Regions from separate parts of the Klenkia sp. AC732 genome, predicted to be linked through region 1. Evidence: riboswitches for the same ligand, from Rfam matches in the RefSeq annotation. Region 1 holds a riboswitch; the other holds the start of a gene.

Region 1 (4,415 bases):
CGGGACCGTCGGCGCTGATCACGGTCATCTTGTCCACGCTGGACAGCGGCGCGGCGGCGGCGGCCACGACCTCGGGCAGCACCTTGACCAGCAGGTCCAGGATCGCGGCCTCGCCGTAGGTGCTGAACGCCTGCGAGCGGGCGTCCATCGACTCGGCCTCGGCCTTGCCCTTCGCCAGGATCGCGGCGGCCTCGGCGGAGCCCTCCCGCTCGACGGCCTCGGCGATGGCCTGGCGGCGCAGCTTCTCGGCCTCACCGCGCTTGGCGCCCTCGATGGCCTCGGCCTCGGCCAGGGCGGAACGGCGGGCGCGCTCACCCTCACCGGAGAGCTTGGCCTGCTCGGCCGCGGCCTGGGCGGCGGCGATGGTGGCCTGCCGGTCGGCCTCGGCGGTGAGGATGCGCGAGTTCTTGCGGCCCTCGGCCTCCTGCTCGACCCGGTACCGCTCGGCGTCGGCGGGACGGCGGACCTGCGTGTCCAGCTGGGCCTGGGTCAGCGTCGCGGTGCGCGCGGCGACCTTCTCCTGCTCGGCGAGCACCTGCTGGTCCTGGGCGGCCTGGGCCAGCGGGCCGGCGGCGGCGGCGCGGGCCTTGGCGGCGTCGGTCTCCGCGGCGATCTCGGACTGCTTGAGCGCCAACTGGCGCTGGGAGACCGCGATGGCCTCGTCGGCGAGCAGCTGCTCCTGCTGCGCGGCCTGGCGGGCGCGGGCCTCGGCGATCGAGGCCTCCTTGAGCACCCGGGCGGCCTCGGGGCGGCCCAGGTCGGCCAGGTAGGTGCCTTCGGCCTGGATGTCCTGCAGCTGGAAGGTGTCCAGCACCAGGCCCTGGCCGGTCAGGGAGGACTCGGCCTCCTCGGCGACGGCGGAGGCGAAGGCCGCGCGGTCGCGGATGATCTCCTCGATGGTCAGCCGGCCCACGATCGAGCGCAGCGCACCGGCGAGCACCTCGGAGGTGAAGGTGTCGATGCCGCCCTGCTGGTTCAGGAAGCGCTGGGCGGCGGCCCGGATCGAGGACTCGTTGCCCCCGACCTTGACGATCGCCACGCCCTCCAGGTCGCACTTGACGCCCTGCTTGCTCACCGCGCCGCGGATGCCGACCGGGATGCGCCGGCTGGACAGGTCGATGGAGTGCAGCTTCTGGACCACCGGCAGCACGAAGACGCTGGCGCCCATGACGACCTTCTGGCCCGACATGTCCCGGCTGACGGCGCCGTCGGCGGCGGTGACGGAGCGGCCCTGCCGTCCGGTGACCAGGAAGGCCTGGTTGGGACCGGCCACCTTGATCCGGGACAGCACCAGCAGGACGAGCAGGACCACCAGCACGGCGATGCCGCCGATGGCGTAGAGCAGGGTCACGAAGGTCCTCCACGGAGCTCGGGAGCAGGGGGGTGCGGGTTCTCGGGTGCGGTCGAGACGACCTCCACCGAGGTCGGCGACGGGGTGTCGACGACGTACACGGGCGTGCCGGCGGGCAGCGTGACGTCGCTGCGCGCCGCGTACTTGAGGTGCTGCCCGGCCACGGTCAGCCGGACCTCGCCGTAGCCACCGGCGGGCACGGTGGAGACCACCACGCCCTGGCTGCCCAGCAGGTGGCCGGCGGTGAGCGTGGGTTCGGTGGGCATGTCGCGCAGGCCCGCGGACAGCTTGACCGCGCCGGCGGCGAGGGGGAGCGCGACGACCAGACCGGCCACCAGGCACAGCAGCACGGTGACGACGCCGGGCAGCCGGGGGAGCAGCGCGGACGCCGCGGCGCCGCCGAAGCCGACGCCGCCCAGGCCGGCGGCCAGCGCGGGGACGGAGAACGGGCCGTCGACGTCGCCGCCGAACTCACCGATCTCCCCGACCACCAGGGACAGCACGAGGACGACGATCCCCAGCCCGCCCACGGCCAGGAACGTCACTGCGATCGGGTCCAACCGTGCCCCTTCCCGTGTGTGGTCCCCCCACCCTCACAGCCCGGTCCCGGTCGATCAAGCACGGGACCGTCTCGGTGGACGGACCTCACCCCTGTGGACGACGTCGGGCACGCCCTGCCAGGATCGGTGTCGACACGGGGTGTCCCGACCGCGGGACTGAGAGCACACCCGTCGAACCTGCTCCAGCTGACACTGGCGAAGGGATGTCGACCCTGATGGACGCTGCCGACCTGCGGGCTGCCCGCACCGCGCTGACCGACTCCGCACCACTCGTGCACTGCCTGACCAACACCGTCGTCCAGATGATCACCGCGAACGCGCTGCTGGCGGTGGGCGCCGCGCCGGCGATGGTGGACGCCCCCGAGGAGGCGGCCGGGTTCGCCGCCGTCGCCTCGGCGTTGCTGGTCAACGTGGGCACCGTCAACGCCCGGACGGCGGAGGCGATGCGGCTGGCCGCCCGGTCCGCCGGGGACGCCGGCACCCCGTGGGTGCTGGACCCGGTGGCGGTGGGCGGGCTGCCGTTCCGCACCGGACTGGCCGCCGAGCTGGTGCAGCTGCGCCCGGCCGTGGTCCGGGGCAACGCCTCGGAGGTGCTCGCCCTGGCCGGTGCGGGCGCCGGTGGGCGCGGCGTGGACAGCACCCACAGCACCGACGACGCACTGGAGGCCGCGGCCGACCTGGCCCGGCGGACCGGCGGCGTGGTCGCGGTCAGCGGGGAGGTCGACGTCGTCACCGACGGCACCACGACGGTCCGGGTCGGCGGCGGGCACGTGCTGCTGACCCGCACCACCGGCGCCGGCTGCGCCCTCGGCGCGCTCACCGCGGCCTACGTCGCGGCGACCGGCTCCCCGCTGCTGGGCGCGGTGGCCGCGCACGCGCACGTCGCGGTGGCCGCCGAGCGGGCCGCGGCCACCGCCGCCGGGCCCGGCAGCTTCGCGATCGCCTGGCTGGACGCCCTGGACGCCGTCGGCCCCGACGACCTCGCCGCCGCTGACCTCGCCGCCGCCGACCTCCGATGAGGTTCGACCCCACCCTCTACCTGGTCACGGACACCGCGTTGTGCGCCCCCCGGTCGGTGCCCGAGGTGGTCGCCGCCGCGGCCGCCGGTGGGGTGACCGCCGTCCAGGTGCGGGACAAGACGGCCTCGCGCCGGGAGCTGCTGGAGCTGACCCGGGCCGTGCGGGCGGCGCTGACCGACCGGCCCGACGTCGCGGTGGTGGTCGACGACGCGGTCGACGTCGCCCTGCTGGCCGGCGCGGACGGCGTGCACCTGGGCCAGGACGACCTGCCGGTCACCGAGGTGCGGGCGCTGGCCCCGCACCTGCACCTGGGCCTGTCGATCGGCTCGGCCGCGGACCTCGACGCCGCCCTCGTGCTGCCCGCCGGCACGGTGGACCTGGTCGGGCTGTCCCCGCTGTGGTCCACCCCGACCAAGCCCGACGCCGGTCCCGAGCTGGGCCTGGACGGCGTGCGGGAGCTGGCCGCCCGGGCACGGACCGCCGGGATCGCCGCGGTGGCGATCGGCGGCATCCACGCCGACCGGGTCGCCGAGGTGTCTGCGACCGGGGTCGACGGGGTGTGCGTGGTGTCCGACGTCTGCGCCGCGGCCGACCCCCGGGCCGCCGCCGCGCAGCTGCGCCGGGCGCTGACCGGGGTGCCGGCGTGAGCGCCCGGGTGGCGTTGACCATCGCGGGCTCGGACCCCAGTGGTGGTGCCGGCATCCAGGCCGACCTGGCCACCTTCGCCGGGCGCACCACCTACGGCACCGCGGTGCTGACCGCGCTCACCGCGCAGAACACCCACGGCGTCACCGGCGTGCACCCGGTACCGGCGCCGTTCGTCAGCCAGCAGCTGGAGACCCTGCTCGACGACGTCACCGTGCACGCCGCCAAGACCGGGATGCTCGGCTCGGCGGCCGTGGTGCACGCCGTCGTCGACGTGCTCACCCGGCGGTCGGTCGGCCCGCTGGTCGTCGACCCGGTGATGGTCGCGACCAGCGGGGACCAGCTGATCGACGACGACGCCGTGGACGCCGTCCGGACGGCACTGCTGCCCATCGCCGACCTGGTGACGCCGAACGTGCCGGAGGCGGCCCGGTTGTTGCACGTGGAACCGGCCCGCACCGTGGCCGACCTCCGCGAGCAGGCCGTCGCCCTGCTCGCGCTCGGCCCCGGTGCGGTGTTGGTCAAGGGCGGGCACCTGGCCCACGAGCTGGGGGAGAGCGTCGACGTCCTCGCCGTGCGGGAGCCGGACGGGTCGACGTCGGTGCACCTGAGCCGCCGTCCCCTGGTGGACACCGCGAACACCCACGGCACCGGCTGCACGCTGTCCGCGGCCCTGGCGGCCGAGGCCACGACGGCCGGGTCCGCCGGCACCAGCCCGGACTGGCCGTCCGCGGTCGAGGCAGCCCGGGACGTGCTGCAGGCCGCCCTGCTGCACGCCGACCGGCTGGGCGTCGGCTCGGGCAACGGCCCGGTGTCGCACGGCGCGTACTCCCAGGGGGA
Region 2 (4,415 bases), on a different contig from region 1:
TCAGCCCGAGCCGCTCCAGCAGCTCCTCCGCGCGGGCCCGGGCCGCGGTGGACCCGGCGCCCGAGCGCAGCGGGCCCAGCTCCAGCTCGTCGCGCAGCCGCCCGGTGAGGAACTGGTGCTCGGGCTGCTGGAAGACCGTCCCGATGCGGGTGACCAGCTCCCCGGCCCGCCACCGGTGCGGCTCCCGGACCCCGCGGGCGGCCAGCTCCGCCGAGGCGACGACCCGGCCGGTCGAGGGTGCCCGCAGCCCGGCCAGCAGCAGGGCCAGCGTGGACTTGCCGGTGCCGTTGGGCCCGGTCACCGCCGTGACGGCGGCCGCGGGGAGCTCCAGGTCGGTGGGCGCCAGCGAGGGCTGCTGCGCCCCGCGGTGGGTGAAACCGGCCGCCGCTGCCGCCAGCCGGGGGGAGGAGCGTGGATCAGGGTCCCTGGTCCACGTCCGTCCTCCCTCACCACATCTCGTCGAGGAGGACGGACTCTGATCAGGGACCCTGATCCACGCTCCCGGGCGCGACAGGTCCAGCCCCGCCGTCCGGGGCGCCGGCGTCCACCCCGGACTGTGCTCGATGAGCCCGCCGTCGACCACCTCCACCACCCGGTCCACCAGCGGCAGCCAGGGCGCTGCGTCGTGGTCGATGACGAGCAGCGTCGTCCGGCGGTCGGCGACGGCGCGCGCCACCGCCGTCCGGACGACGTCGGAGCCGGCCGGGTCCAGCTGGGCGGTCGGCTCGTCGAGCAGCAGCAGCCCGGGACGGCGGGCCAGCGCGCCGGCCAGCACCAGCCGCTGCTTCTCCCCGCCGGACAGCGCCTGGGTGGGGCGCTCCCGGCCGTACCGCCAGCCCACGGTGGCCAGCGCCTCGTCGACCCGCGGCCAGATGAGCGCGGCCGGCAGCCCGGCGTTCTCCAGGCCGAAGGCGACGTCGTCCCCGGCGCGGGTCATCACCAGCTGGCTGTCGGGGTCCTGCAGCAGCAGGCCCAACCGGTCGCGGGCGTCGGCGGGGGAGCGGTCGTCGACGGTGAGCTCACCGGTGACCTCGGCGGCCTCGGGGTCCAGCAGCCCGGCCAGGACGGCGAACAGCGTGGACTTGCCGGCCCCGGAGCGGCCGGTGACCAGCACCCGCTCGCCGGGGGCGACGTCCAGGTCGACGCCGGTCAGCGCCCAGGCGAGCCGGGAGGCGTGCCGGACCGCCAGGCCCCGTGCCCGGACCGCGACCGGGCCGTGCTCAGACGCGGCTGCGCCCGGAGGCGAAGGAGCTCAGCGCGCCGGTGCGGGCCAGGGCCCGGACCAGCAGCAGCCCGAGCACCCCGGCGATCAGCACGCTGCTGATCACGGTCAGCACGGTGTAGGGCAGCTGGTAGGCCCAGAAGCCCAGGTCGGCGTAGTAGAGCGAGTTGTCCAGCACCGAGGTCGAGAGCCCCGCCGTGACCGCGGCCAGCACCGCGGTGCCCCAGCCGAAGGTGCGGTAGCGGGTGAGGGCGAAGCCCAACTCGGCGCCCAGGCCCTGGACCAGGCCGTACACCACGATGATCCCGCCGTAGGGCGAGGCGAGCAGGCTGACCGCGGCGGCCAGCGTGGAGGCGAAGGTGGCCGCGCCGGGCTTGCGCACCAGCAGGCCGGCGACCAGGCCGGGCAGCAGGTAGACGCCGTTCATCAGGCCCTGCACGGGCGGGAAGAAGGAGAACGCGCTGCCCACGGTCGAGTTGAGCAGGTTCCACAGGATGAAGACGACACCGAACGCGACGCCCAGCACGGCGGTCGTGACGATGTCGACGGTGCGCCAGGAGCGGCGCGGCGCGGCCTCGGTGGCAGCGGTCGGACGGGTGACCTCAGCGGTCATGGTGCTCTCTCCAGACTCCCTACGCCGGCATGACCCGGTTCAGGTTCGAGGGTCTGCGGTCTCCCGCACTCTCAGCGCCTCCTGGCGCTCCCCTGTCGGTGTGTTCTGTTGTGCCGCAGAGACTACGCACGCCGGCTCAGCCGGACACGCCGGCCCGGACGGCGTCGGCCCCGGCAGGGCGCTCCCGTGGCCATTCCGCGAGGACGACGCGGTCGCGCCCGCCACGCTTGGCGGCGTAGAGGCAGGCGTCGGCCGCCTGTACCGCGGCTTCGAGCTCGGCACCGACCAGCCCGTCGGGCGGGGGTCCGGCGAGGGTGACGACGCCGATGCTGACGGTGGCCGACCAGTCGGCCATCCACTCCGCGGCCCGCACCCGGAGCGTCTCCGCGTAGGCGCCGGCCCGGTCGGCCGGGGTCGTGGACAGGACGAGGAACTCCTCGCCGCCCAGCCGGACCACGACGTCCTCGTCCCGGGTCTCGGCGGCCAGCCCGGCCGCGAACCGCCGGAGCAGCTCGTCCCCGGCGGCGTGGCCGAGGGTGTCGTTGACGGTCTTGAAGCGGTCGATGTCCAGGACGGCCACCGTGGTGGTGCCCGGCGTGCCGCCGGCGGTGGCGGCGACCCGGTCCTGCAGGGCGCGCCGGTTGAGCAGGCCGGTGAGCGGGTCGGTCACGGTCTGCCGGTGGAGCGCCTCGAGGGCGCTGCCCAGTCGGTGGCGCAGCCGCAGGACGACCTCCGTGGTCCCCAGGAAGGCCAGCAGCGGCAGGGCGACCAGCGTCAGCCACTGCAGCGGGTCGCTGGTGATGGCGCCCATGGCCGCCCCGGTGCAGGCGGTCAGCGTCACCATGGCCGCCCGGCTCGCCGCCCGGGACAGGTACACGGCCGCGTAGACGGCGTTGGGCAACAGCAGGACGACGTTCAGCATCCCGCCGGCGCGGCTCTGGTTGGCCAGCACCGAGAGGAGCACCAGCCCCATCAGGCAGCAGACGAGCAGACCCAGCACGGCGTCGGACCAGTCACGGCCGACGGTGAGCAGGGCCAGGGCGGTCAGTGCCGCCGCCCCGAGGACGGCGAGGAAGACCGCCGTCCAGGCGCCGGGGCGCAGCGTCGTCGGGTCCAGCAGGGCGAGCAGCCCGATCGCTGCCGACGCGCCCACCAGGGCCGCGAGGACCCGGGTGCGGCCGGCGTCGGGCCGGCCAGGGGGCGTCGGGTGCGGCACGGGAGGGCTCCGTCGGTGGTGTGCGGGGGGACCGGTCGGTTCCCCATCGGCCACCGGACCCGGGTCCGCGACCCTGACCTGGGCCTTCCCACCCGCCCGGGTGGTGCCGCGCGGGCGCGCAGGTGAGGCTGGTAGAGATCAGCGCAGACGTTCTACTCACCAGTAGCAGAGGAGCAGGCAATGGCGCAGGCACAGCGGACGGCGATCGTGACGGGAGCTGCCCGGGGCATCGGGGCGGCGATCGCCACCCGGCTGGCGGCCGACGGCATGGCCGTGGCGGTCCTCGACCTGGACGAGGGGTCCTGCGCGGGCACCGTCTCGGCGATCCAGGCCGCGGGCGGCGAGGCGATCGCGGTCGGCGCGGACGTCGCCGACGAGGCCAGCGTGAACGCCGCGGTCGAGCGCGTGGCCGAGGAGCTCGGCGGGCCGACCGTGCTGGTGAACAACGCCGGCATCACCCGCGACAACCTGTTGTTCAAGATGAGCGTCGAGGACTGGGACGCCGTCATGAACGTGCACCTGCGCGGCGCCTTCCTGATGAGCAAGGCCGCCCAGAAGCACATGGTCGCCGCCGAGTTCGGCCGGATCGTGAACCTGTCCAGCGTCTCGGCGCTGGGCAACCGCGGCCAGGTCAACTACTCCGCGGCCAAGGCCGGCATGCAGGGGTTCACCAAGACCCTGGCGATCGAGCTGGGCCGCTACAACGTGACCGCCAACGCGATCGCCCCCGGCTTCATCGAGACCGAGATGACGGCGGCGACCGCCGAGCGCGTCGGCGTCCCCTTCGAGGACTTCAAGGCGATGGCCGCCAAGCAGATCCCGGTCGCCCGGGTCGGCCAGCCCGAGGACATCGCGCACACGGTGTCGTTCCTGGCCAGTGAGGGCGCGGGCTTCGTGTCCGGCCAGGTCGTCTACGTCGCGGGTGGCCCGCGCGACTGACCGCTCCGGTCCGCCCGCCCCTCAGGCCCCGCGGGGCGGGCGGACCAGCGTCCAGACCGGCAGCTCGTGGTCCACGGCGCTGCGGGTCGACTGGGTGACGACGAAGCCCAGCGCCTCGGCCCAGTGCACGACACCGGAGGTGTAGGCGGCCAGCGCCGCGGGGACGCCGTCGGCGTCGCAGCGGTCCAGCACCGGCGTCACGACGGCGCGGGACAGGCCGGCGAAACGCTGTGACGGACGGGTCCCGGCCGACACCAGCCACCAGTGCGGGGTCTCCGGCCGTCCGGCCGCGGCGATCCGGTCGGTGGCCTGGACGACCCGGTGCCGGCTGCCGAACACCTTGGGCAGGTCCCGGTCCAGCACCGCCTGCAGGTCCGCGGCCGGGGCCGGGTCGCCCGGCGGGGTCCAGGTGGCGACGGCGGCGC

The links. Region 1 has a riboswitch for thiamine pyrophosphate ahead of thiM (hydroxyethylthiazole kinase). Riboswitches for the same ligand answer to the same signal wherever they lie in the genome.
Region 2: another riboswitch for thiamine pyrophosphate. It lies ahead of AC0IVP_RS13295 (ECF transporter S component); the one in region 1 lies ahead of thiM (hydroxyethylthiazole kinase).

The regions. Positions count from the first base shown of each region.
Region 1 covers NZ_CEEDOS010000010.1:15,118-19,532, reverse strand. Annotated here, with positions in the region: gene AC0IVP_RS06485 (flotillin family protein) at 1-1,351, opposite strand, end outside; gene AC0IVP_RS06480 (hypothetical protein) at 1,348-1,911, opposite strand; TPP riboswitch at 2,037-2,132, shown strand; gene thiM (hydroxyethylthiazole kinase) at 2,115-2,930, shown strand; gene thiE (thiamine phosphate synthase) at 2,927-3,577, shown strand; gene thiD (bifunctional hydroxymethylpyrimidine kinase/phosphomethylpyrimidine kinase) at 3,574-4,415, shown strand, end outside.
Region 2 covers NZ_CEEDOS010000025.1:4,892-9,306, reverse strand. Annotated here, with positions in the region: gene AC0IVP_RS13300 (ABC transporter ATP-binding protein) at 1-1,153, opposite strand, end outside; gene AC0IVP_RS13295 (ECF transporter S component) at 1,221-1,835, opposite strand; TPP riboswitch at 1,835-1,939, opposite strand; gene AC0IVP_RS13290 (GGDEF domain-containing protein) at 1,972-3,051, opposite strand; gene fabG (3-oxoacyl-ACP reductase FabG) at 3,232-3,990, shown strand; gene AC0IVP_RS13280 (hypothetical protein) at 4,012-4,415, opposite strand, start outside.